One region of the Vibrio sp. KUL80 genome, then DNA from elsewhere that is predicted to be linked to it. Evidence: predicted binding sites of a transcription regulator. Region 1 holds the regulator's gene; each other region holds the start of a gene.
The links. Region 1 encodes PurR, which represses purine synthesis genes. Its sites were predicted from a motif close to TNANGNAAACGTTTNCNTNA; they were not measured.
Positions count from the first base shown of each region.

Region 2: a site for PurR is predicted at 4,271-4,290, ahead of purL (phosphoribosylformylglycinamidine synthase). Genes of this name have one in related genera too.
Region 3: a site for PurR is predicted at 2,794-2,813, ahead of AC6I8U_RS00750 (NCS2 family permease). Genes of this name have one in related genera too.
Region 4: a site for PurR is predicted at 4,815-4,834, ahead of pckA (phosphoenolpyruvate carboxykinase (ATP)). Genes of this name have one in related genera too.

Region 1 covers NZ_AP045841.1:2,369,557-2,376,912, forward strand. The annotation lists gene torR (two-component system response regulator TorR) at 1-513, opposite strand, end outside; gene torD (molecular chaperone TorD) at 795-1,448, shown strand; gene purR (HTH-type transcriptional repressor PurR) at 1,786-2,790, shown strand; cyclic di-GMP riboswitch class I at 2,970-3,058, shown strand; gene AC6I8U_RS10910 (TfoX/Sxy family DNA transformation protein) at 3,176-3,766, shown strand; gene AC6I8U_RS10915 (TVP38/TMEM64 family protein) at 3,885-4,568, shown strand; gene AC6I8U_RS10920 (putative signal transducing protein) at 4,569-4,901, shown strand; gene AC6I8U_RS10925 (alpha/beta fold hydrolase) at 4,882-5,679, opposite strand; gene glgA (glycogen synthase GlgA) at 5,829-7,286, opposite strand; gene glgC (glucose-1-phosphate adenylyltransferase) at 7,288-7,356, opposite strand, start outside.
Region 2 covers NZ_AP045841.1:2,775,298-2,782,653, forward strand. The annotation lists gene AC6I8U_RS12795 (DUF3622 domain-containing protein) at 1-37, opposite strand, end outside; gene purL (phosphoribosylformylglycinamidine synthase) at 231-4,130, opposite strand; gene mltF (membrane-bound lytic murein transglycosylase MltF) at 4,427-6,001, shown strand; gene AC6I8U_RS12810 (hypothetical protein) at 6,307-6,444, shown strand; gene tadA (tRNA adenosine(34) deaminase TadA) at 6,591-7,133, opposite strand; gene AC6I8U_RS12820 (LysR family transcriptional regulator) at 7,123-7,356, opposite strand, start outside.
Region 3 covers NZ_AP045841.1:157,828-165,183, forward strand. The annotation lists gene spoT (bifunctional GTP diphosphokinase/guanosine-3',5'-bis pyrophosphate 3'-pyrophosphohydrolase) at 1-557, opposite strand, end outside; gene rpoZ (DNA-directed RNA polymerase subunit omega) at 603-875, opposite strand; gene gmk (guanylate kinase) at 1,839-2,462, opposite strand; gene AC6I8U_RS00750 (NCS2 family permease) at 2,843-4,213, shown strand; gene AC6I8U_RS00755 (IS4 family transposase) at 4,478-5,791, shown strand; gene AC6I8U_RS00760 (hypothetical protein) at 6,082-6,348, opposite strand; gene AC6I8U_RS00765 (hypothetical protein) at 6,437-6,841, opposite strand; gene AC6I8U_RS00770 (hypothetical protein) at 6,945-7,124, opposite strand; gene AC6I8U_RS00775 (hypothetical protein) at 7,249-7,356, opposite strand, start outside.
Region 4 covers NZ_AP045841.1:3,349,398-3,356,753, forward strand. The annotation lists gene gspE (type II secretion system ATPase GspE) at 1-149, opposite strand, end outside; gene gspD (type II secretion system secretin GspD) at 152-2,176, opposite strand; gene gspC (type II secretion system protein GspC) at 2,208-3,134, opposite strand; gene hslR (ribosome-associated heat shock protein Hsp15) at 3,397-3,783, shown strand; gene hslO (Hsp33 family molecular chaperone HslO) at 3,799-4,680, shown strand; gene pckA (phosphoenolpyruvate carboxykinase (ATP)) at 5,028-6,656, shown strand; gene AC6I8U_RS15595 (AsmA family protein) at 6,766-7,356, shown strand, end outside.

The sequences.
Region 1 (7,356 bases):
AACTAACAATTCATATTCAGCCTTGGTCAGTTTCACAGGGTCGCCATTATTCGTCAGTGAACGACGCTGCTTATCAAACGTCCATTCACCAAAGTGAACCACATGCTCGTTTTGCACTGACTCTTCAAGTACTGGCTGTTTGCGCGCTAGTGAAATACGCCACAATAGGTTTTTTACTCGCACTAACAGTTCGCGTAGCTCAAACGGCTTAGTGACATAGTCGTCTGCACCCATCTCGAGGCCCACGATGCGGTCGATACTATCAGTGCGACCGGTTACTAAAATAATTCCAATGTCTGACTGACTTCTTAACTCTCTTGTTAGCATCAAACCATCTTCACCAGGCAGGTTAATGTCTAGCATGACGAGATCGATACTGGATTCTTCCAGCACCTGACGCATCGTCTGACCATCTTCAGCTTCGCTAACCAAGTAGCCTTCATTTTCGAAGTAGCCAGCCAGTTTACTGCGAGTGACTACGTCATCTTCTACAACCAAAACGTGATATTTCATCTGTGGTTTCTCAATCTTGTCATGACAAGGACATTCTATTCATAAACATTCACAATTCTAGTCTACATCCCCTCATAGGCATGGAAACCTTACTATTTTTTGATTCAAAACAACCAAAACGATTGCGTCTCATATGCAACGAATACTCGTGTTAACTTACCCTTAAAGAAATTAATTTTTGTCTTATTTTTTCATAAGTTAACTCAATTTTTCACACAACAAGTTATTGCTATTCATCTTTATTGGCTAAAATAGGGTTATCATTTTTGGAGATTATTCAAATGCAAGAAATCAAAGCATTTAATGAGCAACGCGCAGAAATCTATTGGTGGCTTTCAAGCCTATTCGCTGCCGAGCTCACTGATGATGAACTCAACAAATACCACAGCCCTGAAATTCGCTCTTTCTTATCTGGCTTAGGAGAAAACCCTTCCCTAAAAGAACCCATTCAGGTCTTTACAGAGTCCTTGAACCGCCTTCAAGTCAGAGAAGACGCACAATTAGAGCTTTCTGCCGATTTTTGCGATCTATTTTTAAAGTCGGACAAGCACGGCGCATTGCCTTATGCCTCTATGTATATTGGTAAGTCTGGTCTTTTAAATGATCAACCTGCACAGGATATGGCTGACCTGTTAGCTAAGCACAGTGTGGCAGTGAATAAGGACTTAAATGAGCCAGCGGATCACCTCGCGATCGAGCTAGATTTTCTAGGCAACTTAATCATTCGCTCCAATGAGCTTGAAGCGGAGGCACATATGAACGATGCGCTGCACGAGCAAGCAGAGTTCATCAAGAACTACTTGATGACATGGCTACCTCAGTTTGTTGCGAAATGCCAAACTCACGACGAGTTTGGGTTTTATGCCGCTGCCGCTAAACTACTCGAAGCATTCTGCCAACTTGACTACACCTACCTAGAGGGTGAGCAAGGCTAGCCAACCTTAAAGCGCAAATCATTTGCATCACATCTGTGAGAATTAATTTGCGCTTTAGTTATAAATTTATTGGATAAGTCATTGCCAGCGCCCAAACCTAAGTCTACAATCCGCCGTTTAAATGCAAATGCCATTGGCATTCAACGCGGACTTGTGTCCAAAAATACCTGTTGAAATCTACGCTCTGAGCTTTTTTCGCCGCGGCTTGCATGCAACTTTCGGTTTTCGCAGCCAAATACTATGTTTACAACAACATAGCGTTATAAATTTGCAAAGACCACTATACTTGAAGCGGTACCAACGTTAATTATCAAGCCGCGACTAATAGGATATCACTATGGCAACTATTAAAGATGTCGCCCGCCTTGCAGGCGTTTCAACGACCACAGTATCCCACGTTATTAATAAGACTCGCTTTGTTGCTGAAGCAACTCAAGAAAAAGTGATGGCGGCGGTCGACGAACTCAACTACGCACCAAGCGCCGTTGCACGTAGCTTAAAATGTAACTCAACGAAAACCATTGGTATGTTAGTGACTCAGTCCACTAACCTGTTCTTTTCTGAGGTTATCGATGGTGTTGAGAGCTACTGCTACCGCCAAGGCTACACGCTGATCCTATGTAACACTGGTGGCGTGTATGAAAAGCAACGCGATTACATTCGCATGCTGGCAGAGAAACGCGTGGATGGCATCCTCGTGATGTGCTCTGATCTTACCGAAGAGCTGCTAGAGATGCTTGAGCGTCACGCCGACATTCCTAAAGTTATCATGGACTGGGGCCCAGAAAGCTCACAAGCGGACAAGATCATCGATAACTCTGAAGAAGGCGGTTATCTGGCAACGAAGTTCCTGATCGAAAAAGGTCACACGGATATTGCCTGCCTGAGTGGCCATCTAGAAAAAGCCGTGTGCCAAGAGCGTATCATCGGTTACAAACGTGCCCTTGCTGAGGCAGGTATCGAGATGAAAGATGATCGTATTCTTGAAGGCAACTTCGAATGCGATACAGCCGTTATCGCAGCTAACCGCATCGCAGCAATGGAAGACCGACCTACCGCTATCTTCTGTTTCAACGACACAATGGCGTTTGGCTTAATGAGTCGCCTGCAACAACTGGGTGTGCGCGTACCTGAGGACATCTCTGTCATTGGATACGATAATATTGAGCTAGCTGAGTACTTCTCGCCACCACTAACGACGGTTCACCAACCAAAACGTCGTGTAGGTAAAAACGCGTTTGAGATTCTATTAGAACGAATCAAAGATAAAGGTCATGAAAAGCGCATTTTCGAAATGCACCCAGAGATTGTTGAACGCGACTCTGTCAAAAACCTTACATAATGCTGACAAAAGTGCCTTTCTAGGCACTTTTTTTTGAACTTCATTCAAATTTTCACCTTTCAATTGTTAGTTTTTTACGCACCCACAGGCACAAATAATCCGTCATTATTTGAACCAAGATCACACTTCTAAAAATGAGTAATGATAGGATTATGTTGTTTTCATTTATTCTATGCATGTCACGCACAGGGCAAACCATCTGAAAGGGTGGGACGCAAAGCCTCCGGCCTAAACCAATTTTTAATTGATAGGTAGCGGGGTTGCCGATGGCAAGGGGAGAAGGCTCAGTTATGGCATATGCCTAACAGAGCTCTGACACCTGATTGCTATACTCTCGGACCTGATTCTGGTGACACAATCAATAACACCGAGAAAAGAATAAAGCATGGATAATCCTATACTAAAAAATTCAATGCAATTATTCGCTCAGCTTGGAAGAGTAAAGTCTCGCTCCATGTTTGGGGGATTTGGCATCTTCGTAGATGATACGATGTTTGCCTTAGCAGTGAATAACAAATTACATATCAGAACTAACCGTCAGACCGTATCCACCTTCAAAAAACTGGGTTACAAGCCTTATGTTTATAAAAAGCGTGGATTTCCCGTTGTTACTAAGTACTTCGCGTTACCTGAAGACTGTTGGCAAGATCAAGAAGGTATTCTCGATCACGCTAAACAGGCACTCGAGTTCGCGAAAACTGAGAAAGAGCAACAATCCGAAGCGAAACCTAATCGCCTGAAAGACCTTCCTAATCTTCGCCTTGCCACTGAGCGTATGCTCAAAAAAGCAGGCATTGAATCAGTGGTTGAACTTCAGGATCATGGTTCGGTTGAGGCTTTCAAGGCCATTCAGAGAACCCATTCAAGTACCGTAGGTTTAGAGCTTTTATGGGCTCTTGAAGGTGCGATAAATGGTACTCATTGGTCTGTGATTCCTCAGACTAAAAGAGATGAACTGGCTCGCTTAATTAATTAAGCTACGGTAATCTCAAGAAAAAATCAGCCTTATGGCTGATTTTTTTGTATTAGCTGAAAGGAAAAACATACTCATCCTTTCTACTACACTAATACTGAGTCATCAAAAGGATATCGTCATGAGCAAGAAGCTGATACTAGGATTGGTTTTGGTTGCTGTCGTCATTTACTTAGGCATCAACTTTGGTCAACACCTCACACTAGAAAACGCAAAAGCACAACAAGTCGCACTGAGTGAATACATCAATGAGAACTTCGTGGCTGCTGCCCTCACCTATTTCTTCGCTTACATAGCGATTACTGCATTCTCTGTTCCAGGCGCTGCCGTGGTTACCTTACTTGGCGCCGCATTGTTCGGCTTCTGGACAAGTCTACTGCTCGTTTCATTTGCTAGTACCATAGGCGCTACATTGGCATTCTTGAGCAGTCGCTTCCTACTTCGCGATTGGGTACAAAGTAAGTTCGGTTCGAAACTTGAGACGATCAATAAAGGTGTCGAAAAAGACGGTGCTTTCTATCTATTTTCTCTAAGACTCATTCCTGTGTTCCCATTTTTCTTGATTAACTTATTGATGGGTCTCACGCCAATTCGAGTCTCTAAGTATTACTTGGTGAGTCAACTGGGCATGCTGCCAGGAACTGCAGTATACCTCAATGCAGGTACCCAGCTAGCGAACATTGACAGTCTATCAGGCATTGTTTCCCCTACCGTGTTGGCATCGTTTGCCCTACTCGGTTTGTTCCCACTTATTGCCAAATGGATTATGGGGAAAATCTCTCGCTCACCACAGGTACAGGAATAGATGAAGATATTTGTAGGCAATAACCCACCAGAAACACATATTGTCCAACAGCAGTTGATGGCTGAAGGTATAGAGTGTGAAGTACGAGGCGAAGGTGTTTTTGGGTTACGAGGGGAAGTACCGTTTGACGAAAGTTCTCTACCCTACGTTTGGCTTTTCAACAAAGAGCAAGAAATGATGGCACGAGCTGTCATTCAAGATTGGCAAAATCAGGCTGAGAAAAGCGGTAACATGCCGTGGGTATGTTCCGCTTGCCACGAGACTAACGAAGCGCAATTTGGCGTCTGCTGGAACTGTCAGACGCCACAAACGGCTACGATGCCACAGACTTAATGAAATCTATTGAGTGCTTATTGAACTCTTCTGGACGCTCAACATTGCACACATGACCACAATCTTTGATCTCTAATAGACGGCTGGACTTATGTTCAGCCACCATCTCTTTGACTGGCTTAATAAACATATAGTCTTTATCACCCATCAAATACAAAGTCGGAATCGGCAACTCTCGGTCTTTAAAGTAGCGGTTGAGAGGGTTTACTTCTGTCGTTAGACGATACCAGCGCTTAAACTCTTTTTGGCACAGCTTCTTCGCCTCTCGGACGAATAACAATCGTGACTCTTTTTGGCCTTTTTGCGGCATGACAATGTACGCGAACAAGCTGTAAAGCCACATATAAGGGATAATGTGCTTACTCCAGTTGCCAATTTTCACCAGAATTTGCGAGCGAGTATTAAAGCGAGTGACCGCACCGCCTAAGACCATGGAACGAACTCGGGAGTGTGCCAACTCGGCAATGTTGCGCACAATAATCGTTCCCAAAGACATACCGACAAAGTGGGCTGACTGAATCTTAAGGTGATCAAGTACTTTAACGATATCCATCGTCACCTCTTTAAAGGTGTACTTGTTCGACATAATGTCTTTAAGGAGTTGATTTGACTTACCGTGACCGCGAAGATCAATAAACAGCAGGTTAAAGTGCTCTCGGTAAGCACGAATCTGTTTAAACCATATGTTTGAGCTTCCACCTGCCCCATGTACGAATACCACCCACTCATTACTCGTTGGGTGCTGATAAGTTTTATGGAATAGCAAGCTCTCTGACATAGTTCTCAAGTTTCGTGATGTATGTGGGCGTTACGTTACCATAATTCGCCGTTTTACGGACAAAAACTCACAGGAATTTTGGTAAAAATGATTTACAAGTGTAGTCGATTATAAAAAAAGCGGCATAACGCCGCTTTTCAATTTTTGCTCTAGTTTGCCTCGAGCGCCAGGTCGTACATCTTAACGTACTCTTTGGCTGACTCAGTCCAACTGAAGTCTTTTCGCATTGAGCGAAGCTGCATTTCATGCATCTGCTCAGGGTGTTGCAGATAGAATAGCAGTGCGCGTTGCAGGACAATTAACAAAGCATCATGGCAAGGCTCAACAAAACCAAAGCCAGTGGCATTGTTAGGGTCATCATCAAAATCAATAACCGTGTCTTTCAAACCGCCGACTTTACGCACAATTGGTAACGTACCATAAGCCATACTATAAATTTGGTTCAAACCACACGCTTCAAACTCAGAAGGCATAAGGAAGAAATCTGAACCAGCTTCTACCAGATGAGCAAAGCGATTGCTGTAAGCTTCGACAAACGCCAACTTATCTGAGAACTCTTCCGCCAGATCATTAAGATGAGAAGCAATTTGCGGCTCACCTGTACCAATAATGACGACTTGCACGTCATTCTTTAGGAACTTATCCAAAATAGGAAGGATGTAGTGAAAACCTTTTTGGTGCGTCAAACGACAAACCATGCCAATCATCGGCACTTCACGCTCTGGTAGGCCGAGCTCTTTTTGTAGCGCCGTTTTTGATGCGAGTTTACCCGCTAGCATGCTTTCTAAGTCATCGTCGTAATGCTCAGGCAAATACTCATCGTGGCTTGGGTTCCACTCTGAGTAATCGCATCCATTAACGATGCCATGGAGATCTTTGGCACGATGAACGAAATCATCAACCAAGCCATGTGAGCCTAACGGTGTCACCAGCTCAGCGGCATAGTTCGGGCTCACTGCATTGATCTTATCTGCAAAAGCAATACCCGCTCGCAATGTACTTACCCAGCCGTCACCGTACTGTAGAAACTCCATTCCAGAGAGATGAAGCTCAGGAATAATCTCTAACTGACTGTAAGAGAAAATCCCTTTGAAAATCGCGTTGTGTACTGTCAGTACTGACTTAGTACCATGAAAACGCTCATCTTCAGCGTAACGAGTCTTAAGTAAGAATGGGATAAGGCCTGTGTGCCAATCATTCGCGTGAACAATTGCAGGCTTAATGCCCAGCTTTGGTAACACATCCAGACTGGCGGCTGCGAAAAATCCAAAACGCTCGCCATTATCAGCGTACGCTCGGTTGTGTTCTGCATACAGTTCTGGACGGTCAAAGTAACGGTCACATTCAATGACGTAGACTTCGACACCATCGAGATGGGTTTTCTTGACTTGATAAGGTGTATGAGGCCAATGCTCTAGCTCAGTGGCTAGCACGAACTCATACTGATCCTTATTTGGTAGTTTTTGGTAGCCTGGCAGAGTGATGGCTACGTCCTTGCCAAGTTCTTGCAGAGCTTTCGGCAGAGCCTTGGCAACATCTGCCAAGCCTCCACTTTTAATAAGTCCCTGAACTTCTGAAACTGGAAACCATACGTCTATGTTTCTCATTCTAGAATCCAACTTTTGTCCCTTTTTTGATGACAACGATGCCACCTGGAGACACATGGAAACGCTTCGC
Region 2 (7,356 bases), 410 kb from region 1:
CCGTTAAACGGAAAGTAAATTTTTTATTTTCAGACATTTATGTATTTCCTAAAGACTTTGTTAAGGGATATTCCAGCAATGTAATGCTGGCCATCCCTAAGCCAGCGCGGTATTAGAACACAAATCGAGCGCTGACGCTCAGAGTTTTTATAAGAAAAAGTCCCCAGTGTTTCCACTGAGGACTTCATTAACTATTGGGTTGTAACCTTTGAGGCAGTTGCCTTGGTCGATTACTTACCAACGTTCACGCGAGCGTTGCGGAACATGCGCATCCAAGCACTGTCTTCACCCCAAGACTCTGGCGCCCAAGAGTTAGCAACCGTACGGAATACACGCTCTGGGTGCGGCATCATAATCGTCACACGACCATCACGAGTCGTTAGACCTGTGATTGCGTTTGGTGAACCGTTCGGGTTGTTTGGATATTGCTGCGTTGGGTTACCGTTGTTATCAACGTAACGCACTGCTACCGTACCTGAAGCTTCAATCGCATTTAGGTGGTCAGTGTCGCGAACCTCTACGCGGCCTTCGCCGTGAGAAACTGCGATTGGCATACGAGAACCTTCCATGCCATCGAAGAAGATAGAGTCAGACTTCTGAACTTCTACTAAGCTAAAGCGAGCTTCAAAACGCTCAGATTCGTTACGAACGAAGCGTGGCCATAGGTCTGCTCCTGGGATCAGCTCTTTTAGGTTCGATAGCATCTGACAGCCGTTACACACACCTAGTGAGAAGGTGTCTTCACGGTGGAAGAAGTTCTGGAACTGGTCACGTGCTTGGTCGTTGAACAGGATAGACTTCGCCCAACCTTCACCCGCACCTAGAACGTCACCGTAAGAGAAGCCACCACAAGCCACAAGACCTTGGTACTCTTCTAGAACCGCTTGACCTGTCAGGATGTCGCTCATGTGGATGTCTGTTGCTTCAAAGCCAGCACGGTCAAACGCTGCTGCCATTTCAACGTGAGAGTTAACACCCTGCTCACGAAGAATTGCCATCTTAGGCTTAACGCCCGTCGCGATGTATGGCGCTGCAACGTCTTCTTTAACGTCGAAGCTCAGTTTCACGTTCAGACCTGGGTCAGAGTTATCTTTCTTCGCTTCGTGCTCCTGGTCTGCACACGCAGAGTTGTCACGTAGAGACTGCATCTTGTGCGTAGTTTCCGCCCAGATAGTACGTAGCTCTGTACGAGAGCGCTCAATAACAACCGCATCACCAGAAGTGATAACGAAGTCGTCAGACGCTTCAACGCTGCCGATTACGTGAGAACATGCTTCTAGGCCGTTAGACGCTAGTACTGCTTTCACTGCTTCTAGGTCGTCATTCTTAACCTGAACAACAGCACCTAGCTCTTCGTTAAATAGCGCTGCTAATGCATCTTCGCCTAGGCTGGCAATATCTGCTTTCACACCACAATGACCCGCAAATGCCATCTCAGCAAGCGTAACGAATAGACCGCCATCGCCTTTATCGTGGTAAGCCACAAGCTTGTCATCACGAACTAGCGTTTGCATCGCATCGAAGAAGCCTTTTAGCTGCTCTGCGTTATCGACGTCTGCTGGCTTATCACCAAGCTGCTTGTAAACCTGTGCCAATGCCGTTGCACCTAGACGGTTCTTACCGTTACCTAGGTCAACAAGAACAAGAGACGACTCGCCTTTGTCAGTGCGAAGCTGCGGCGTGACCGTCTTACGAACGTCTTCCACACGGCCAAATGCAGTGATTACCAGTGAAAGTGGCGACGTGACTTCTTTGTCTTCACCGTTCTCGTTCCACTTGGTCTTCATCGACATTGAGTCTTTACCTACTGGAATCGTTAGACCCAGTGCTGGACATAGTTCTTCACCTACCGCTTTCACCGCTTCGTAAAGACCTGCGTCTTCACCTGGGTGACCCGCTGGAGACATCCAGTTAGCTGACAGCTTGATGCGCTTGATATCGCCAATGTCTGTCGCTGCGATGTTAGTTAGAGACTCACCTACCGCTAGACGAGCAGACGCGCCAAAGTCTAGTAGAGCAACTGGTGTGCGCTCACCCATAGACATCGCTTCACCGTGGTAAGTATCGTAGCTCGCTGCGGTTACTGCGCAGTTTGCTACCGGAACCTGCCAAGGACCCACCATCTGGTCACGAGCAACCAGGCCTGTCACCGTGCGGTCACCGATGGTGATTAGGAATGTTTTCTCTGCAACTGTTGGTAGACGAAGAACGCGGTCAACCGCATCGTTCATTTCAATGCCTTCGCGAGAGATCGCAGGGCTGTCTACTTTCAGTGTTTTCGCATCACGGTGCATCTTCGGCGTTTTGCCAAGAAGGATGTCCATCGGCATGTCGATTGGCGTGTTGTCGAAGTGTGAATCTTCAAGTTTCAGTTCACGCTCTTCTGTTGCCACACCCACTACTGCGTAAGGTGCGCGCTCACGCTTACAGATAGCATCGAATGCTTCCATGTTCTCTGGCGCTACCGCCATTACATAGCGTTCTTGAGATTCGTTACACCAGATCTCAAGTGGGCTCATGCCTGGCTCATCGTTTGGTACGTCACGAAGCTGGAAGATACCGCCGCGCTCACCATCATCAACAAGCTCAGGAAGTGCGTTTGAGATACCGCCCGCGCCCACATCGTGGATAAATGCGATTGGGTTGTCTTCACCTAGCTGCCAGCAGCGGTCGATAACTTCTTGACAGCGACGTTCCATCTCTGGGTTTTCACGCTGTACTGACGCAAAGTCTAGGTCTTCAGCAGACTGACCAGATGCCATAGAAGACGCTGCGCCGCCACCAAGACCGATGTTCATTGCAGGACCACCCAGTACGATTAGGCTTGCACCTACTGGGATCTCTTTCTTCTGAACGTGCTCGTCACGGATGTTACCCATACCACCAGCAATCATGATTGGCTTGTGGTAACCACGTACTTCTTCACCTGCGTGAGATGTAACTTTCTCTTCGTAAGTACGGAAGTAACCAAGCAGGTTTGGACGACCAAATTCGTTATTGAACGCCGCGCCGCCTAGTGGACCTTCTAGCATGATATCTAGGGCGTTAACGATACGGCCTGGCTTACCAAAGTCGGTTTCCCAAGGCTGTTCGAAGCCAGGAATGCGAAGGTTAGACGTTGTGAAACCAACAAGACCTGCTTTTGGCTTACCGCCAATACCTGTTGCGCCTTCGTCACGGATTTCACCGCCACTACCTGTCGATGCACCCGGCCATGGAGAAATCGCGGTTGGGTGGTTGTGTGTTTCCACCTTCATTAGGATGTGCGCTTTCTCGTGGTTGTAGCCGTATTGACGTGTTTTTGGATCTGGGAAGAAACGACCCACTTCAGAGCCTTCCATAACCGCTGCATTATCTTTGTATGCAGACAGAACGTGGTCTGGTGTCGTTTCGAATGTGTTTTTGATCATCTTGAACAGCGACTTGTCTTGCTTAACGCCGTCGATAGTCCAATCTGCGTTGAAGATCTTGTGACGACAGTGCTCAGAGTTCGCCTGTGCAAACATCATCAGCTCGATGTCTGTTGGGTTGCGCTCTAGCTTAGTCACAAAGCTTTCAACTAGGTAATCAATTTCATCTTCTGCAAGTGCAAGACCAAGCGTCACGTTCGCTTCTTCTAGTGCTTTGCGACCGCCTGTTAGTAGATCAACATCAGCAACTGGTGCTGGCTCTGCGACTTGGAACAGCGCTGCCGCTGATTCGAAGTCAGAGAAAACCACTTCCATCATGCGGTCGTGGATCACTGCTTTAAGCTCAACAAGTTGAAGCTCAGTCAGTTCGCTTGATGTCTCTACATAGTAAGCAGTACCGCGCTCTAGACGAGTCACTTTGTCTAGGCCACAATTGTTCGCAATATCCGTAGATTTAGAAGACCATGGCGAGATGGTGCCAGGGCGAGGTGTCACTAGTAGCAGTGTGCCTGTTGGCTCGTGCTCTTCGATAGTTGGACCGTAAGTCAGCAACTTCTCTAATTTTTCAACTTCAGACTCATCCAGGTCTGCCGTTAGGTCGGCAAAGTGGGCAAACTCAGCGTAAATACCTGTTACTGGTAGGTTTAGTTCACGACAAAGCTCTAGTAGCTTGTTAACACGAAACTCAGAAAGAGCTGGGGAACCACGCAAAATTCTCATGTGCTTAGGTCTCTTATGCAGTTGATTTAGGTGAAATTCTTATAAATTCAATCAGTTAATAGTAAAAACTGAACTTATAACGATTTCTCCTACCTTGATGCGGCGGTATTATAGAGGATTTTTTTTTGTGACGTAAGCGTTGGCGCAAACGTTTTCGTCATTTTTTTTTGTTTTGCCGAAATACGCTAGAGATCGGTGATAAAGTGACCACTCTCGGGTGTTTCTGCTATCTCGCTTTGCCAAGGACCTCAGCTTTGGTATAAAGACAGCACTAACGTTGTGAGATCTATGAATTAATGCAAAGTCTTTCTGCTGCTCGCTGGCCTAATCGTCGCTGGTTAAAATTGCTATCTGTGTGCCTTTTCTCAATCGGGTTGGCTGGCTGCCAAATCGATTCTGATCCTAAAAGTGAACTCGAAAACATCAAAGAACGCGGTGTACTTCGCGTAGGTACACTCAATAATCAGCTCTCTTACTATATCGGTCCTGATGGTCCTACTGGCCTCGATTATGAATTAGCCAGACAGTTTGCAGACACGCTGGGCGTTCGTTTAGAGATGAAACCAGCTTATCGCCAAGCGAGCCTATTCCCTGCACTGCAAAAGGGTGAGATTGATATTATTGCGGCTGGGCTTAGTCAATCTCCAGAGCGCATTCAAGGCTTTCGCGCTGGGCCCGCTTACTACTATGTCAGTCAACAGGTTGTCTATAAGAAAGGTCAGTGGCGTCCGCGCAACCTTGAGCAACTCCTTAACAACCAGCAAGAGTTAATCGACCAAGCTGATGGTGAAGAAGTGTTTGCGATTGTCAAAGACTCACACTTTGAAAAGACCATGGCAACGGTGACCGAAGAACATCCAGAGATCCGCTATTACATCGACGCGAATGCTGACGTCAACGACCTGCTGAAACAAGTCTCCGAGGGTAAACTGAAATTCACCATGGCGGACTCTGTTGAGCTGTCTCTGTCACAGCGTATCTACCCTGACCTAGCCCTCGCCTTTGAGATGACAGAAGATCAACCTATCTCTTGGTACATGCGTAAATCAGAAGATGAAAGCCTGTATGCCTTGCTTATTGAGTTCTTTGGGCAACTTAAACAGACAGGGGATCTAGCAAACCTAGAAGAAAAGTATCTAGGTCATATCGGCGTATTTGATTATGTGGATACCCGCGCCTTTATCCGAGCGCTCGATAGTAAGCTACCTAAATGGTCACCACTATTTAAAAAGTACTCCAAAGAGTTTGACTGGCGTTTGATTGCCGCTTTGGCGTACCAAGAGTCACATTGGAATCCAGTCGCAAAATCACCAACCGGTGTACGCGGGATGATGATGCTGACATTACCGACTGCCAAAAGCGTTAACGTGACCAATCGACTCGACCCTGAACAGTCTGTGCGTGGTGGTGTGGAATACCTACGCCGAATTGTTGATCGCGTGCCTGACTCAATCAGTGAGCACGAAAAAATCTGGTTTGCCCTCGCTTCCTACAATGTTGGTTTCGGCCACATGATGGATGCAAGACGCCTAACAAAACGCCAAGGTGGCGATCCTGATGCGTGGGCGGATGTGAAAGATCGTTTACCGCTGCTGCGCCAGAAGAAGTTTTACAGTCAGACTCGCTATGGCTACGCGCGAGGCGATGAAGCCCGCAACTACGTGGAAAACATTCGTCGTTACTATCAAAGCATCATTGGTCATGTCGATAAACAGCTCGCTGCGCAAGCTGAGGAAGAACTCAGTACCGAAGACTTGATCGTGATTCCACCGCTACCACCTGTATCAGGCGCGGTTTCTAGCGCAGAGGCAACCATCAGTGCCGCGCAATCTACAGAAATACCCGCCGTTGGTGGCAATACAGGTCGCTAACTATCACTCTCTTTCAAGTGTGCGAAATCTAGTTCACTTCGCACACTTGAAATCCGACCACTAAGCCCTTACATTACTGTTTGAGACTAGAGGAGACGATCGTCCTGATCCCTCGACTTTTCTCATCTGGCAGGTACGTCCGTACCATCCACAAACTGTGCATACTTTTTCAGCGGCTCTAGTCAAGAGTAGAAAAAGTGTGTGTTGGACTCCGACATCGATCCATTGATAAGGACATCTAGTACGTCATTAAGCGTATAGAGTTAGATCGGAGAGGTTTACCAGTAGTGAAAGGAGGTAGTTTTATGCTTGCAAGGAAACGAAAGCAATCTAAACACCTTAATAAGACGGTGGCAGCAAACCGCCGCAAACGTAAGATGGCTAACAATAAGAAGAAAGTTATTTGGCGTCATCGCGCGTTTATGCAGCTTCTATCTTCATAGATAGCGAGCAGCAACAGCAAAGACAGCAAGCATCTGCGATGCAGATGTTTGCTAAATATCCCACCTAGTTACACCAATCTTCAAAATTCTATCTATTTCAATTCTGGATGCTATTCCAACTCTAGGCGCTGTTTTTAATCTAGGTGCTACTCTGATTCTGAACGCTTGGCTTGTTTCGCTGCTTTAATCTCTTTGCGGCGGCGTTTAAAGAATGCTTGCAACTGATGACGGCACTCTTGCTCCATCAGCCCTGATTCTACATCGGCATAATGATAAGACGCTTGACTCTCAAATAGGTTGAGTACTGTGCCAGCTGCTCCTGCTTTTAAATCTGGCGCACCAAATACCACCCGCTTTACTCGGCTGTGCAGCAAGGCTCCTGCGCACATAGGGCAAGGCTCCAGGGTGACATACAGGGTGGTATCAAGCAGTCGATAGTTTTCTAACACTTGTCCAGCTTTGCGTATCACCTGCATTTCGGCGTGCGCGCTGGCATCGTGAGCACCAATCGACTGATTCCATCCTTCAGCGACCACTTCACCATCTTTGACAAGCACCGCTCCGACGGGGACTTCTCCCTCTTGCTCTGCATGAGAGGCAAGCTCCATTGCACGTTGCATGAAGGCATAGTCTTGTTCGCTGAAAACGTGTTCTGTCGTAGTCGCTGGCAATGTTGGCTTATCGGTCATGAGGCTCCCGGTTTAATGCTTCAGATAAATAGTCGATCAAGGTTCTTATTTTAGACGTTAGCATGCGGTTTTGAGGATAGAGTGCCCAGATACCCTCTTGATCCCCACGGTATGGTGTTAATACTTCCACCAGCTCACCCGTCTCCAAATAAGGCTGCACATAATAGTCGGGAAGCTGCACAATTCCCAATCCTTTTAGTGCGGCATCAACCAGAGCGTAGCC
Region 3 (7,356 bases), 1.3 Mb from region 1:
CCCAACTCTTCAAGCTCGGTCTTGATGTTGTGAATACCTAGACGATGCGCAAGCGGCGCATAGATCTCTAGGGTTTCACGAGCAATACGGCGTTTCTTGTCCGGACGAAGCGCGCCCAATGTACGCATGTTATGAGTACGGTCACTGAGCTTAATCAAGATCACGCGGATGTCTTGCACCATGGCAAGCACCATCTTACGGAAGTTTTCCGCTTGAGCTTCTTTGCGATCTCGGAATTTTAGCTTGTCGAGCTTAGAGACGCCGTCCACGAGTTCCGCGACGGTGTTGCCAAACTGTTCTTCTAGCTCTTCTTTGGTGACTTCCGTATCTTCAATGACATCATGCAACAGTGCTGCTTGCAGTGTTTCGATATCCAGACGCATTTCTGCGAGGATACGAGCAACCGCTACAGGGTGGATGATGTAAGGTTCACCGCTAGAGCGGGTCTGCCCTTCATGGGCATCTCTTGCTACCACATAAGATTGACGCAGAGCCTCAATTTGAGGCTCTGTTAGGTATTCTTGGGCAACGTCTTTAAGGCTATCGAATAGGTACAAATTATAGGCCCGAAAGTCGATGGAACTCTGATTGGATAGGTCGAATTAACGGTTGTGAGCGATGCTGCTTACTGCCGCTAGTTCTGCAGCTTCTTGCTCTTGCTGCTCTTGACGCTCGCGTGCGTCTAGTACTTCTTTCGTGATCAAGCCTTCTTCGATTTCGCGTAGAGCGATAACCGTTGGCTTATCATTTTCTTCTGGCACTAGTGCATCTTTACCACCGATTTGCATCTGACGTGCGCGGCGAGCCGAAATAAGAACTAGGTCGAAGCGGTTGCCAACTTTTTCAACAGCGTCTTGAACAGTTACGCGTGCCATAAGAACTCCAATAGTTAACTAAATTTTTGATGACGAGAAAGTATACAGGCTATTACGTTTAGATTCTAGATCACAAATGATCCGTTTAGCTACTGTTACTTAGGTTTTAATTGTGCACTACATTCGAAGTAGTACACTCGTCATCCCCTTGAAAAAGGGGATCTCGTGCGGCGAGTGACTCACATTATTTGAGCACAATACTCGCTGATAGAGATCCTCACTTTTGTGAGGATGACGGTATATTTCGGTTTTTAATGTGTACTGCATTCAACGCAGTACACTCGTCATCCCCCTTGAAAAAGGGGATCTCGTGCGGCGAGTGACTCACATAATTTGAGCACAATACTCGCTGATAGAGATCCTCACTTTCGTGAGGATGACGGTTTATTTCGGTTTTTAATGTGTACTGCATTCAACGCAGTACACTCGTCATCCCCTTGAAAAAGGGGGATCTCGTGCGGCGAGTGACTCACATTATTTGAGCACGATACTCGCTGATAGAGATCCTCACTTTTGTGAGGATGACGGTATATTTCGGTTTTTAATGTGTACTGCATTCAACGCAGTACACTCGTCATCCCCTTGAAAAAGGGGATCTCGTGCGGCGAGTGACTCACATAATTTGAGCTCAATACTCGCTGATAGAGATCCTCACTTTCGTGAGGATGACGGTTTATTTCGGTTTTTAATGTGTACTGCATTCAACGCAGTACACTCGTCACCCCCTTGAAAAAGGGGATCTCGTGCGGCGAGTGACTCACATAATTTGAGCGCGATACTCGCTGATTGAGGTCCTCACTTTCGTGAGGATGACGGTTTATTTTGTTTTTAGTGTGCACTACATTCGAAGTAGTACACTCGTCATCCCCTTGAAAAAGGGGATCTCGTGCGGCGAGTGACTCGCATAATTTGAGCGCAATACTCGCTGACAAAGATCCTCACTTTCATGAGGATGACGGCTTTCTATTCAGCTAGCAAAGCATCTAGCATGCCTTTATATTTCACGGCTTGCTTGTCTTGCTTCAAGCGCTCAGCGCGCAAAATCGCTTTAAAATCAACAAGTGCGCCATCAAAGTCATCGTTGACGATAACATAGTCGTACTCGTTGTAATGTGACATTTCTGATTTTGCTTCGCTCATGCGTTTTGCGATCACTTCATCGCTGTCTTGACCGCGCACGTTTAGGCGACGCTCAAGTTCGCTGTTTGACGGCGGTAGAATAAAGACGCTTTTTGCTTCTGGCATTTGCTCGCGGATCTGGCGCGCGCCTTGCCAGTCGATATCTAGGAAGACGTCGATGCCTTTCTCTAGCGTTTCTTCAATCCACAGGCGAGACGTACCGTAGTAGTTACCAAACACTTCGGCGTACTCTAGAAATGCGCCTTGCTCAATCAGTGATTCAAACTCTGATTTTTCAACAAAGTGGTAGTGCACGCCGTCTTCTTCACCAGGGCGCATGCCACGAGTGGTGTGAGAAACAGAAACCTTCATTGCGTAGGTTGGGTTTTTTTCCAACATAGCTGCAATTAAGCTCGATTTACCAGCGCCGCTTGGTGCCGATACGATATACAGGGTGCCTTTACCAATCATTTGTCAGTGTCCGCATTCTTGGGTTGAAGGAATAGAAGCTGCGCGATGCACTCTTCTATTTTAGATAAAACACTGGCCCAAGTGCTGAAATTTCGGCCAGAAAAATGGAGGCGAAGAGTATCACGATTGAGGGCAGCACGACAAGCTGTCTTCTCTTTGATGTGAGGACTTGCATAAGGAGCCTAGGGTAGGTGTCGAGAGTTGAGAGTCAACATTGAGAGCAAACGTTTGCTTATTTATCAAGGTTTTGTTTTTTAAGCGATAAAAACCAACAAGAAAAACATTGATTTATTTCTCTGGCTGATTAGAATTCGCGCCATTATTTTTGTCGCGCATACGTTTGCGTCTCCGTCATTTCTTTCTTTAAAGGTTCCACTGTGAGTGCAGAATTAGCTGGCCAAAGGCAAGCCAACCCCTCTTTTATCGAAGCTACCTTCAAGGTGCGCGAGCGTAAATCTACGATCGGCACCGAGGTATACGCAGGTTTTATTACGTTTCTAGCGATGAGCTACATCCTAGCGGTGAACCCAGCCATCTTGGGTGACATTCCCGGCATGGACCGCGGCGCAGTATTCACAGCAACGGCGTTGGCAGCGGCATTTGCGACTCTGATTATGGGTTTCTTTGGTAACTACCCAGTGATGCTTGCACCTGGTATGAGCATGAATGGCTTCTTTAAAGGCATGCTTCTTAGCGGCTCAGTGGCTCTGGTTTGGCATGAAGCGCTACTGGGTATCTTCTTCTCGGGCATCATCTACTTGATCTTATCAATGACTAAGATCCGCAAGGCGATGATTGAATCGATTCCAGAAGACCTGAAGCTGGCGATTACCGTATCGCTTGGCTTGTTTATCGCCTTCTTAGGGCTAAAGAACGCCGGTATCATCGTTTCAAACCCAATCATCTTGGTGAGCATGGGTGATATCCTGAACCCTCAGGTTATGATCGCTTACGTCAGTATCTTCATTGCGCTGGGTTGCATGGTTCGCGATATCAAGCTGGCGACGTTTATCTCATTCATATCGGCCATCGTTTTGACCATCCTTGCTGATACCTTCATGGGTACAAGCAACGCGCCAATTCCAGATCAGCTCGTCGCGATGCCGCCAAGCATGGCAGGTAGCTTTGGTGCTATCTTCGATTTCTCTGGTTTAACGGCAGAGAAGATGTTTGATCTGCTGTTCATCGTGATTATCTTTTTGATTGTCGATTTCTTCGATGGATTGAGCACGATTGTGGGTGTGGGCCGCGACGCTGGCATTATCGATAAAGACGGCAAGGTGCCAAATGCGCGTTCAGCGCTCGTCGCTGACGCGGGTGGTACAGTAATGGGGTCGCTGCTTGGCACAACGTCGGTTACAGCATTCTCTGAGTCGGGCATTGCGTCTTCTCAAGGTGCGAAAACGGGTCTAGCGGCAGTTGTAGTCGCCGGTTTGTTCTTTGTCTCTCTATTCCTATACCCGCTATTCTCATTGTTCTCTGCGGCAATGGTGGCACCAGCGATGGTCGTCGTTGGTATCTATATGATTGGTCGCCTAGGTGATATTAAGTGGGACAAAAAAGAGTCTCGCATCGCCGCCTTCTTTACCATTATGTTTACCGTACTAAGCTTCTCACCGGCAAACGGTATGGCGATGGGCTTTATTAGCTATGCGTTTAGTATGGTAGTGGCAGACAAGGGTAAAGAGGTTCACCCGGTGATCTATGTGTTGTCAGCGCTGTTTATGACTTACTTGGTGTTGTTATAGTCACTAATAATCGAATAACCCTACAGCGCCGTCATTCCTGTGCAGACAGGAATCTTCTTGGGGCTTGGTGCAAGCGTTGAGTAAACCTATGCCAGCACAAGTACACGACTCGTGAGGTGGTGGCTATTTTGAGCACCGAAAACATTCAAGCAATAAAAAAGCAGGCATTAGCCTAATGCCGATCAGTTAACAACTAAATGATCGGTTGAACGATCCATTCAAAGTGTCAAAATCCGAGTGTATTCAATGCACTCGGATTTTTTTATGTTTTTAAGACAGGCTCTTAACCAAGTTCATCAATTCTCTGCAGAGCAACTTTCGGGTTTATCTGATCTGCTTTCGCCAGAACTCATTTCCCAATGTTTGGAAGATACAGGGATTACGACTATTCGTAGACGAAGATTGCCAATGGAAATGATGGTTTGGAGTGTTGTTGGGATGTCTTTGTATCGCCATTTGTCCATGGAGAAAGTCGTCTCGAAGCTGGATATTCTTCTCCCAGGTAAGAAGCCATTTGTTGCTCCGAGTGCAGTAATCCAAGCAAGACAAAGGCTGGGCTCCGATGTCATGAAATCGGTTTTTACTCAAACGCAGAAGCTCTGGAATGACAAAACGCCCCATCCAGACTGGCATGGTTTAACACTGCATGCGGTCGACGGTGTAGTCTGGCGAACTCCTGATACTAAAGACAATGACGAACGCTTCAGTCGAACTCGGAATCAAAAATGCTCGTCCGAATACCCTCAGGTTCGAATGGTCTGCCATATGGAACTGACAAGTCATCTTCTGAATAGTGCATCTTTCGACTCCACATCAAAGAGCGAAGTGGACTTAACTACGGAGCTCATCGTTCACTCTCCCGACCATAGCCTAACTATCTTCGATAGAGGTTTTTATGCTCTAGGTCTATTACACCGCTGGCAAACAACAGGGGTAGACAGACATTGGCTTATTCCAATGCGTAAAGGGGCCCAATACACAATGCTCCGCAAATTAGGGCGTGGGCAAGAGTTGGTCGAATTAAAGCTATCCCCTCAAGCTAGGAAAAAGTGGCACGACGCACCGGAAACACTGGAAGCTCGATTGATAACTAAGACTATTAAGGGTAAAGAGGTACGGTTGTTGACCTCGATGACTGACCCTTTACGCTACCCAGGAAAAGACATCTCGGAGCTATATAGCCATCGATGGGAGATAGAGTTGGGCTATCGAGAAATGAAACAATATATGCTCCAAAACAACCTGACCCTAAGAAGTAAAAAGCCCGAGTTAATAGAACAAGAACTGTGGGGTATGCTGTTGGCCTATAACCTACTGCGGTTCTTGATGTGCCAAATGGCCTACGACCAAAATAAGGTAATGCCTTACCAGATAGGCTTTAAACAAGCCTCGTTGTTCTTAATAGGACAGTTACAACTCCTTCCTGCCGTCGCACCCGGAAGAATCCCGGAGGTGATGAACTATATCCTAGATATGGCTGAGAGTTTTACGTTGCCAGAAAGGCGGGATAGAAGCTATCCAAGAGCAGTAAAAAGAAGGCCCAGTCGCTATGCGACTAGACCTTCTAAAAGGTGTTAGATGCTTCTTAACTTACAAGCATTAGGCATTAGCCTGCTTTTTTGTCATTCAACAGAATTACTCAATATTCTGAATCTGCTTGTTGGTTGTGGGTTGACAATCCCTTTTCTGGTAAGGGGTTTCGGGCTTTTGTTGTTGTTACGCTATATTATCTGTCACCAACTCTGTCACCGTTTTTTCTAACCGTAATGCACTTTTTAATAAATATAGAATTATTCTACATTACGTAAAAAAGCGAGACTACCGCCTCGCTTCGTTATCGTCGTTTAGTGTAATACCACCATAGCCGCCTACGGTTTCGCATACTGCCTCCAATGTGGCCGCAATCGTTCGATCATGGCTGTATAGTCCAGGTCCACCAACTCGCAATACTCCTTGCAGATTGGCGAACGCTCTAGCCAAAACTGGGCGCGCTCCTGGTCGTCCTGCTTAACTTTCTTTCGTCCTTCTCCGCCTAGACTCTCAACAACTGCCAGTAGGATCACTTCCACAAATAGTTGTCGCTCTGGGCTAACGTCGGCTACTTCTCGAATCGCCTCTAGCTCTACCGCTTCCATAAAGCCCCCAGGGAATAGCCGTAAAGTATGCCTATCGTAGTGTAAATGGCGGCCAGGCTATAAAGCTCGATAAGGTTTAGTGTGAGAGTCATACGCCCCCCGCTAGCGTTCGTAGCTGGTCTAGCGTCCGCTCTACGTAGTCGGTACGGTCCGCACGTTCACCGGCCGGGATTCGATCCGACGCAAAGCCCAAATAGAAAAGGTTATCCGCCACACTTTTAACCAGGTGGGGTACTTCCACGGTTAAAGATTGCTCTAGTAGGCGTAGCTCTGCGGACCGGCTCCGAATGTACTCGGCTAGCTCCTGTTTTCCGTTACCTTGTGGGCGTCCTACCGTCGCCCCCCGGTTTAGATACTTAATAGCGGCGGGGTGATCGGCGTCTATTCCGCCCTCGGTCATTGCTTCACGTAGTACCGACTTCGAAACTTTGGTTATAGCCGCCGGCGATACGCCCGCTAGCCGCGCAAATTCCGCTTTAGATACGACACTCATAATCTGTTTACTCCTTGAACAAAAGTTACTGTTTGTGCGAGGGGTGCGCGGCGGAATCAAAACCCCAGACCCCGCCCCGGTAGCTGGCAGTACCTAAAAGTTTTCAGCCCGCTAGCCGCTTCGCTGCCTGTTCGTAGCGGTGGGCTTTCGCTTCTACAACTTGAGGCGGGCGCTTTGTTTCGACGGCTTCGTCCAGGGCGTCGCGGGTGTCCTGTATCTCTGCGTAAACGTCGTTAAGCTCTGCTTCATCTTCTGCCGGTGTGCCGCTTCGGACTGCTTCCACGGCTTCGGCTACTGCGTCGTAATAGCGGGCGGTGTCTAGGTGAGATAGGGCGCGGTTTCTTTCCTGCGCTCTACCTTCCTCTAAGATCGCTAGATACAGTTCCGGCGATTCCGCTAGTAGTTCCTCAAGTGTCATAACGAACCCCCAGGCGCTTCTCGATAGCGGCGACTACCTGGTCGCTTTGATTGTCGTTTTTTGCATCTGAGAGGGTCATAGCTAGATAGTTTGCTTT
Region 4 (7,356 bases), 980 kb from region 1:
CTTTTCACTTCTTGCAATGCGTTGAGAGCAAGCGGCTCAACATAGTAGAGCACCGACTGCTCTTCATGTGCTTCAAACACCACTTTAAAGCGATTAGCAAAACTAAACGGCAGGCGGTTTGCCAAAGGGCGATGCTCTAAGCTTTCCATAGTTAGTTCGCTTCTACTTGATCGATAAAGGCTTGAATCTCTGAAGGATAACGATCGGTTTCGTTAAACTCAGGTAGTACCGGAATAAAGCCATCGTCCATTAATTTCAGACCCTTGTCTGCTTTAAACAACTGCTCAGCACGAATGTAGTTGTACTTACGCTGAGTAATACCATCTGAGGTCATGCCATCACGAATGATGGTTGGCTTGATAAACACCATTAGGTTCTTTTTCTCAACGGTGGTCGATGTAGAGGTAAACAGGCGACCTAGGTAAGGAATGTCACCCAGGAACGGAACTTTGGATTCACTCTCTGCAGCACGCTCGTCAATCAAACCACCAAGCACAAGCATCTGACCATCTTGGATCATCACAGAGGTATTCAACTGACGCTTGGCAAAGCGCACGTCTACCGCACCGTTGGCACCCAGTACGTTCGATACTTCTTGCTCAATGTTGAGCTGTACTGAGTTACCTTCGTTGATCTGCGGCACAACCTTCAGCTTGATGCCCACTTCTTTTCGATCAACAGTCTGGAACGGGTTGCTGTTGTTTGAGCCTGCGGTTGAGCCCGTCAAGACCGGCACCTCTTCACCGACAATAAACGAGGCTTCACCGTTATCCATGACGGTAATACTTGGCGATGACAGAATGTTTGAGTTGGATTGACTCGATACTGCGGTAATTAACGCGGTCCAGTCACCCAAGGCAATACCGACAGCGGCACCTTGAACACCACCCAAGGCACTGGCAAGTGCCGTATAGTCTCCACTTTCGGTAATTTCTCGCGTTTGAGGTGTCCCGTTAACGTCAGTGTAACTCTCGGTTCTTTTCTGATCTTTGGCTTCTTCCATACCGACCATAACACTGCCGATAGACGCACCAGTGTTACTAAACTGAACCACACCACCGTTGGATAGCGAGCCCCATTGAACGCCTAGGTTGGCGCCATCGACATCCGCAAGTTCGACAATCAGCGCTTCAATCAACACCTGTGCACGACGAATATCGAGCTGCGAAATAACCTCAAGCAGCGCTTTCATAATATCTGGCGGCGCAGTAAGTACTAACGCATTGGTATCTGGATGAGCGGCAATCATGACTTCTGTGCGGTTCGCGCTCGAGCCTGACTTTGAGCCCGCTTGCTTTTCCTTTTGCAGGTTGTCTGATACGCCCTTGAGCACATCAACGAGATCTTCAGCTTTCGCGTATTTTAGGTATTGAACGCGGTTGTTACCCTTGGTCGCCATCTCAATATCAAGCTGACCAATCAGACGACGTAGACGCTGACGAACTTTTGGGTCACCTGAAATAAGAATGGAGTTAGTACGCTCATCCGCCACCAAATTAGGTTGGAGCAGAGCCGGGGTATTCTTTGCGTCGGTGGTTTTGTTTAGCGCATCGACAATACGCACCATTTCAGCCGCGGATGCGTTTTTAAGCTCAACGACTTCTACCTCTTTGTCGCCTGCTTGGTCAACGCGACGAATGATATCCGCCAGACGGTTAACAACTGCAGCACGACCTGTAATGAGGATGATGTTTGCTGGGTCGTAGTGGACTACGTTACCTGCCCCAGCATTATCATTTAGCTGTCTTAGTAGTGGTGATAGTTCACGTACCGAAACGTTCTTCACCGCCACAACGCGCGTTACTACCGTATCACCGGCCGTAATGTCGGTATCGCCAACGACTGGGATTGCCGATGTCTTCGCGTCTTTTGCCTTAATCACTTTTAGAATGCCGTTGTCCATCTCAACAACGGCAAAGCCATATACCTCAAGTACATTTAGGAAAAAGCTGTAATACTGCTCTTCATTGAGGACGTCGTAGCTGCGCACGTCGACCTTGCCACGTACTGACGGATCAACGATGATGGTCTTGTCGAGGTTTCGCCCGACAATATTGATAAACTCATGAAGGTCAGTGCCTTTAAAACTGGCGCTAAATTCATTGGCTGATACCGCTGGGACAGCCAATAGGCTCCCCATCAATAACCAGGTACTTGTTTTAAGCCAACTTTTCACTTAATGCTCCCTTGTAATACTGTCCACATGACTAAAATTGGATAAAGATGTCATGTTGCTGTCCATCGCGCTCAACGGTGAGGTTTAATTCTGTCAGTTCAGTGATGGATTGATAAATCTGTCCCATAGCCGCAGGGTCGGTCAGGTCTGCACCGTTAAGTGCTACTGCGATATCGCCATTTTGTAGACCAACCGAGTTAAATAACTCAGGATCTCGTCCTGGGCTCACTCGATATCCCTTCACCTGTCCGTCACGCTTTACTTGAGAAAGCCTAACGTACTGAAATATTTGCTGTGGGTCTTGAGTAATTGTGTTACGAATCGCTGCTAGCTTTTCTTCTGCATCTACTGGGTTGTTACCAACCACATTGGATGCTGCTGCTTGAGGTCGTTGATTTAACTCAAGCTTTTTATATTCGAGTCCTTCAAGCATAACGGTCTCGTCACGACCTGCGTTGGAGATGATAATACGATCAATTAATACCGCATTGATGGTTGCTCGAGTGCCATCAATTTGCTCACCAATACCATAGGTGCCTTGCTTACCACGATTAGCCACTACTGCTAAGCTTAGGTCAGGATTAGAACTCACGACAGAACCCACCAGCACCACATTCAAACGACTTTTTGGCGCATCGGTCACGACAGGGGCTTGTACCACTTTTTGTTCTCGGCTGTAAGCACCAAAGATATTGGCGTTATTAATATCTGAAGATTGCAGCTTGGTGGTTTGTGATGAGTTTGCAGTGCTTACTGCCGCTGGCGGAGCCCAACGCGTCACAGAATGAGATTGGGGAAACAACTGCCATAACAACGCACCCGCGATCCAACAAGAGATCACAAGTAACACTAACGTCAGAAGTAAACTGATTTGAGGCTGATACTGCGTGCAACGTCTTAAGAGTGAGGTCAAAGAGGCAGCGGAGACACTGTTCGCCGATATAGATAATCCTTTCACTCTCTAACTTCCTGCTTGGTAATGAACTTTCCAGTTATTCACTATGTTATAAATCCAATGATATAAGCAACTTTTGCTTCCTGCCAACCGACAGAATATAGCATAACTAGTATTACAGTAATGCGAATACGTGTTTGGGGTTGAATTTTTTAGACCCAAGCACCATTTAGTACACCAATAGCAAGATAAAAGTATCACTAGTTCCGTACGGTAAGTCATGACTGACTTTTTGCCGTCACTTACTTAGAAAGTAGGATTCACGATGAGTTCCGAGAATAATTCTGTTCGATTGGATAAATGGCTGTGGGCCGCTCGCTTCTATAAAACCAGAAGTATCGCGCGAAATATGGTCGATGGTGGCAAAGTCCACTACAATGGACAGCGCTCGAAGCCGAGTAAAATAGTGGAATTGGGAGCTGTCATCGCTCTACGCCAGGGTAACGAAGAGAAGACCGTGGTCATTGAGCGTATTTCAGATCAACGCCGAGGTGCACCGGAAGCCCAGACTCTCTATAGCGAAACTTCTGAGAGTATCGCAAAGCGAGAAGACAACGCGTTGAAGAGAAAACTGCACGCACACAACCCAAGTCCTGAACGTCGACCTGACAAAAAGCAGCGTCGCGATATCATTAAATTTAAACACCAATAAGCTGGAGCTTCCTCAATGGCTAACAACATACTTAACCGCTACCTTTTTGAAGAACTGTCTGTGCGCGGCGAACTCGTGCAAATGGATACAGCTTATCAAGAAATTCTATCAAGCAAGGAATACCCTGCGCCGCTACAAAAGCTGCTGGGTGACCTGCTGGTATCAACAAGTCTACTTACAGCGACACTGAAGTTTGAAGGTTCGATTACCATGCAACTTCAAGGTGATGGTCCAGTATCGCTAGCAGTTATCAATGGCGATCACAACCAGAAACTCCGTGGCGTTGCACGCTGGGAAGGTGACATTGCTGATGATGCAACTATCCACAACATGATGGGCAAGGGCTACCTTGTGATTACGATTACTCCGGACAAGGGTGAACGTTATCAAGGTGTCGTCGGCCTAGAAGGCGATAACCTATCTGAGGTACTAGAAGGCTACTTCGAGCGCTCTGAACAGCTTAAGACGCGCCTCTGGATCCGCACTAGTGAGTTTGAAGGCAAGCCTCACGCTGCAGGCATGATGTTGCAGGTAATGCCTGACGGCACTGGTACACCAGAAGACTTCGAGCACCTTGAGCAGCTAACAGACACCATCAAAGATGAAGAGCTATTCGGCCTAGATGCGAATACCTTATTGTACCGCCTATACAACCAAGACAAGGTTCAAGTGTTCGAGCCGAAAGAGGTTGAATTCTTCTGTGGCTGCTCGCGCGAGCGCAGTGCCAATGCGATTGTGACTGTTGCACAAGAAGAGATCTTCGAGATCATTGCTGAAGAAGGTCAAGTGGCGCTTCATTGCGACTACTGTGGCACGACTTACGCGTTCGATGAAGCCGAAGTCAAAGCGCTTTACGCGGAAGCAAATTCAGACGCAGGTGACAAGACGATCCATTAATCGTCACTGAGTTCTAGTTCATAAAGCCAGATCGCTAGCGATCTGGCTTTTTTTGTTCTTTTTATTTAACAGAATTGCAAAAAACATGAACAGAGCATCTAACCAAATACGTAAATGATGTGTTACATTTGATCTAGCGCAAAGGTTTGCTTCGAGGAGAAATTAGCCCAAATTCAATATGTGATAGAACACTTAAAACCATCAATAACTGATGACTAATTTTTGAACTACCTCCCTGTTTTATCGGATATCCGTTGCTAGCATGGAGTTCAAAATAAAAAACAAAATAACAAATAAACAATTACTACAATTTTAAAATCCCTACAAAAATCCAATAAGGAGCACCTATGACCGTTATGGACATTAACAAGGCTGCACAAATCGATCTTACCAAGTACGGAATCACTGGCGTAACTGACATCGTTCGCAACCCAAGCTACGAACAGTTATTTGAAGAGGAAACTCGCGAAGGTCTGGAAGGCTACGAAAAAGGCGTAGTCACTGAGCTTGGCGCCGTTGCTGTAGATACGGGAATCTTTACTGGACGCTCTCCTAAAGACAAATTTATCGTTAAAGACGCGACTACAGAAGAACACATGTGGTGGACAAACGATAAAGTCAAAAACGACAACAAACCTATGTCCCAAGAGGCATGGAATGACCTTAAAACGCTTGTCACTGGTCAACTATCCAATAAACGTCTATTCGTGATCGACGGATTCTGCGGTACCAACCCAGATACACGTCTATGTATCCGAATCATCACAGAAGTCGCTTGGCAGGCTCACTTCGTGAAAAACATGTTCATTCGTCCAACCGAAGAAGAACTCGCAACCTTCGAGCCAGACTTCGTGGTTATGAATGGTGCGAAGTGCACGAACCAGAAATGGCAAGAGCACGGTTTGAATTCTGAAAACTTCACAGCATTTAACCTAACCGAAAGAATGCAGCTTATCGGCGGAACATGGTACGGCGGCGAGATGAAGAAAGGTATGTTCGCGATGATGAACTACTTCTTGCCACTGCGTGATATCGCATCGATGCACTGTTCTGCAAACATGGGTCAAGAAGGCGACGTTGCTATCTTCTTCGGCTTGTCAGGCACCGGTAAGACAACACTTTCAACCGATCCTAAACGCGCACTTATCGGTGACGATGAGCACGGTTGGGATGACGATGGTGTGTTTAACTTCGAAGGCGGTTGCTACGCGAAAACAATCAACCTATCTAAAGAAGCTGAGCCAGACATCTATAACGCTATCCGCCGCGACGCATTGCTAGAGAACGTAACGGTTCGCAACGACGGCTCTATCGATTTTGATGACGGCTCGAAGACAGAGAACACCCGCGTCTCTTATCCACTTCACCACATCGAGAATATCGTTAAGCCGGTATCAAAAGGTGGTCACGCGAATAAAGTGATCTTCCTTTCTGCTGATGCATTCGGCGTGCTACCTCCGGTTTCTAAACTGACGCCAGAGCAAACCAAGTACCACTTCCTATCAGGCTTCACTGCGAAACTAGCCGGTACTGAGCGTGGTATTACAGAGCCAACACCAACCTTCTCTGCGTGTTTCGGTGCGGCGTTCTTGACGCTTCACCCAACTAAGTACGCTGAAGTGTTAGTTAAGCGCATGGAAGCTGCAGGTGCTGAAGCTTACTTGGTTAACACTGGCTGGAATGGCACAGGCAAACGTATCTCTATCCAAGATACACGTGGCATTATCGATGCGATCCTAGATGGCTCTATCGAGAAAGCAGAAACTAAGAACATTCCTGTGTTCAACCTAGAAGTTCCAACTTCACTTCCAGGTGTCGACCCTGCGATCCTAGATCCTCGTGAAACTTACGTTGACCCGCTTCAGTGGGAAAGCAAAGCAGCAGATCTTGCCCAGCGCTTTATCAACAACTTCGATAAGTACACGGATAACGACGAAGGTAAGTCATTGGTAGCAGCGGGTCCTCAGCTCGACTAATACTTGGATAGATATCCAACTTTTTAATACCAGCCCCTCAATTAGAGGGGCTTTTTTACGCTATACGCGCTAAATTATTGTTTATGTTGAAAGCTTGGACATACGTTTCGTGGTAAGAAAGATTGTTGCGCTGTTTGTCGCCATATTGGCACTGGGTCTATTGACCATATTGATCGTGTTCGGTCTACTGCATACCCAATATGCAAAACCGATGGTGGTCTACACCCTAGATAAAGGACTCGGCATTCACGTTAAAAGCGAATCGATTCAATACCATTATCCAAATCAGGTCACTTTCCAGAACGCTAGATTTGAGCTTCCTGATCACCAGCCCGTCGAAGTCGCTAAGCTTTCCGTCTGGCTATCTACTCAGCTCTCTACCAAACAGCCAGTCACTATTTATGAGCTTTTGATCGACGGCGCATCATTATCCGCATCACAGACACCATCAATAACGCTGCTAAAACAATGGCAGATCGAGAATATCGCACTCGATCATATTGATTACAGCCATGGCGAGATGATCATCAACGATCTTCGACTACAGCTAAGCGGCATCGAGCTTGGCGATAGTGTCATAACAAGCAAAGGAAACGTGCAGCTTCAAGCCTCTCAGTTCTACTATCAAGGCTCTTCGCTGCGAAACCTATTAGTCGATGGGGAGTTGGATGGCGATAACAGCAAAATACTCGGAGCCTCG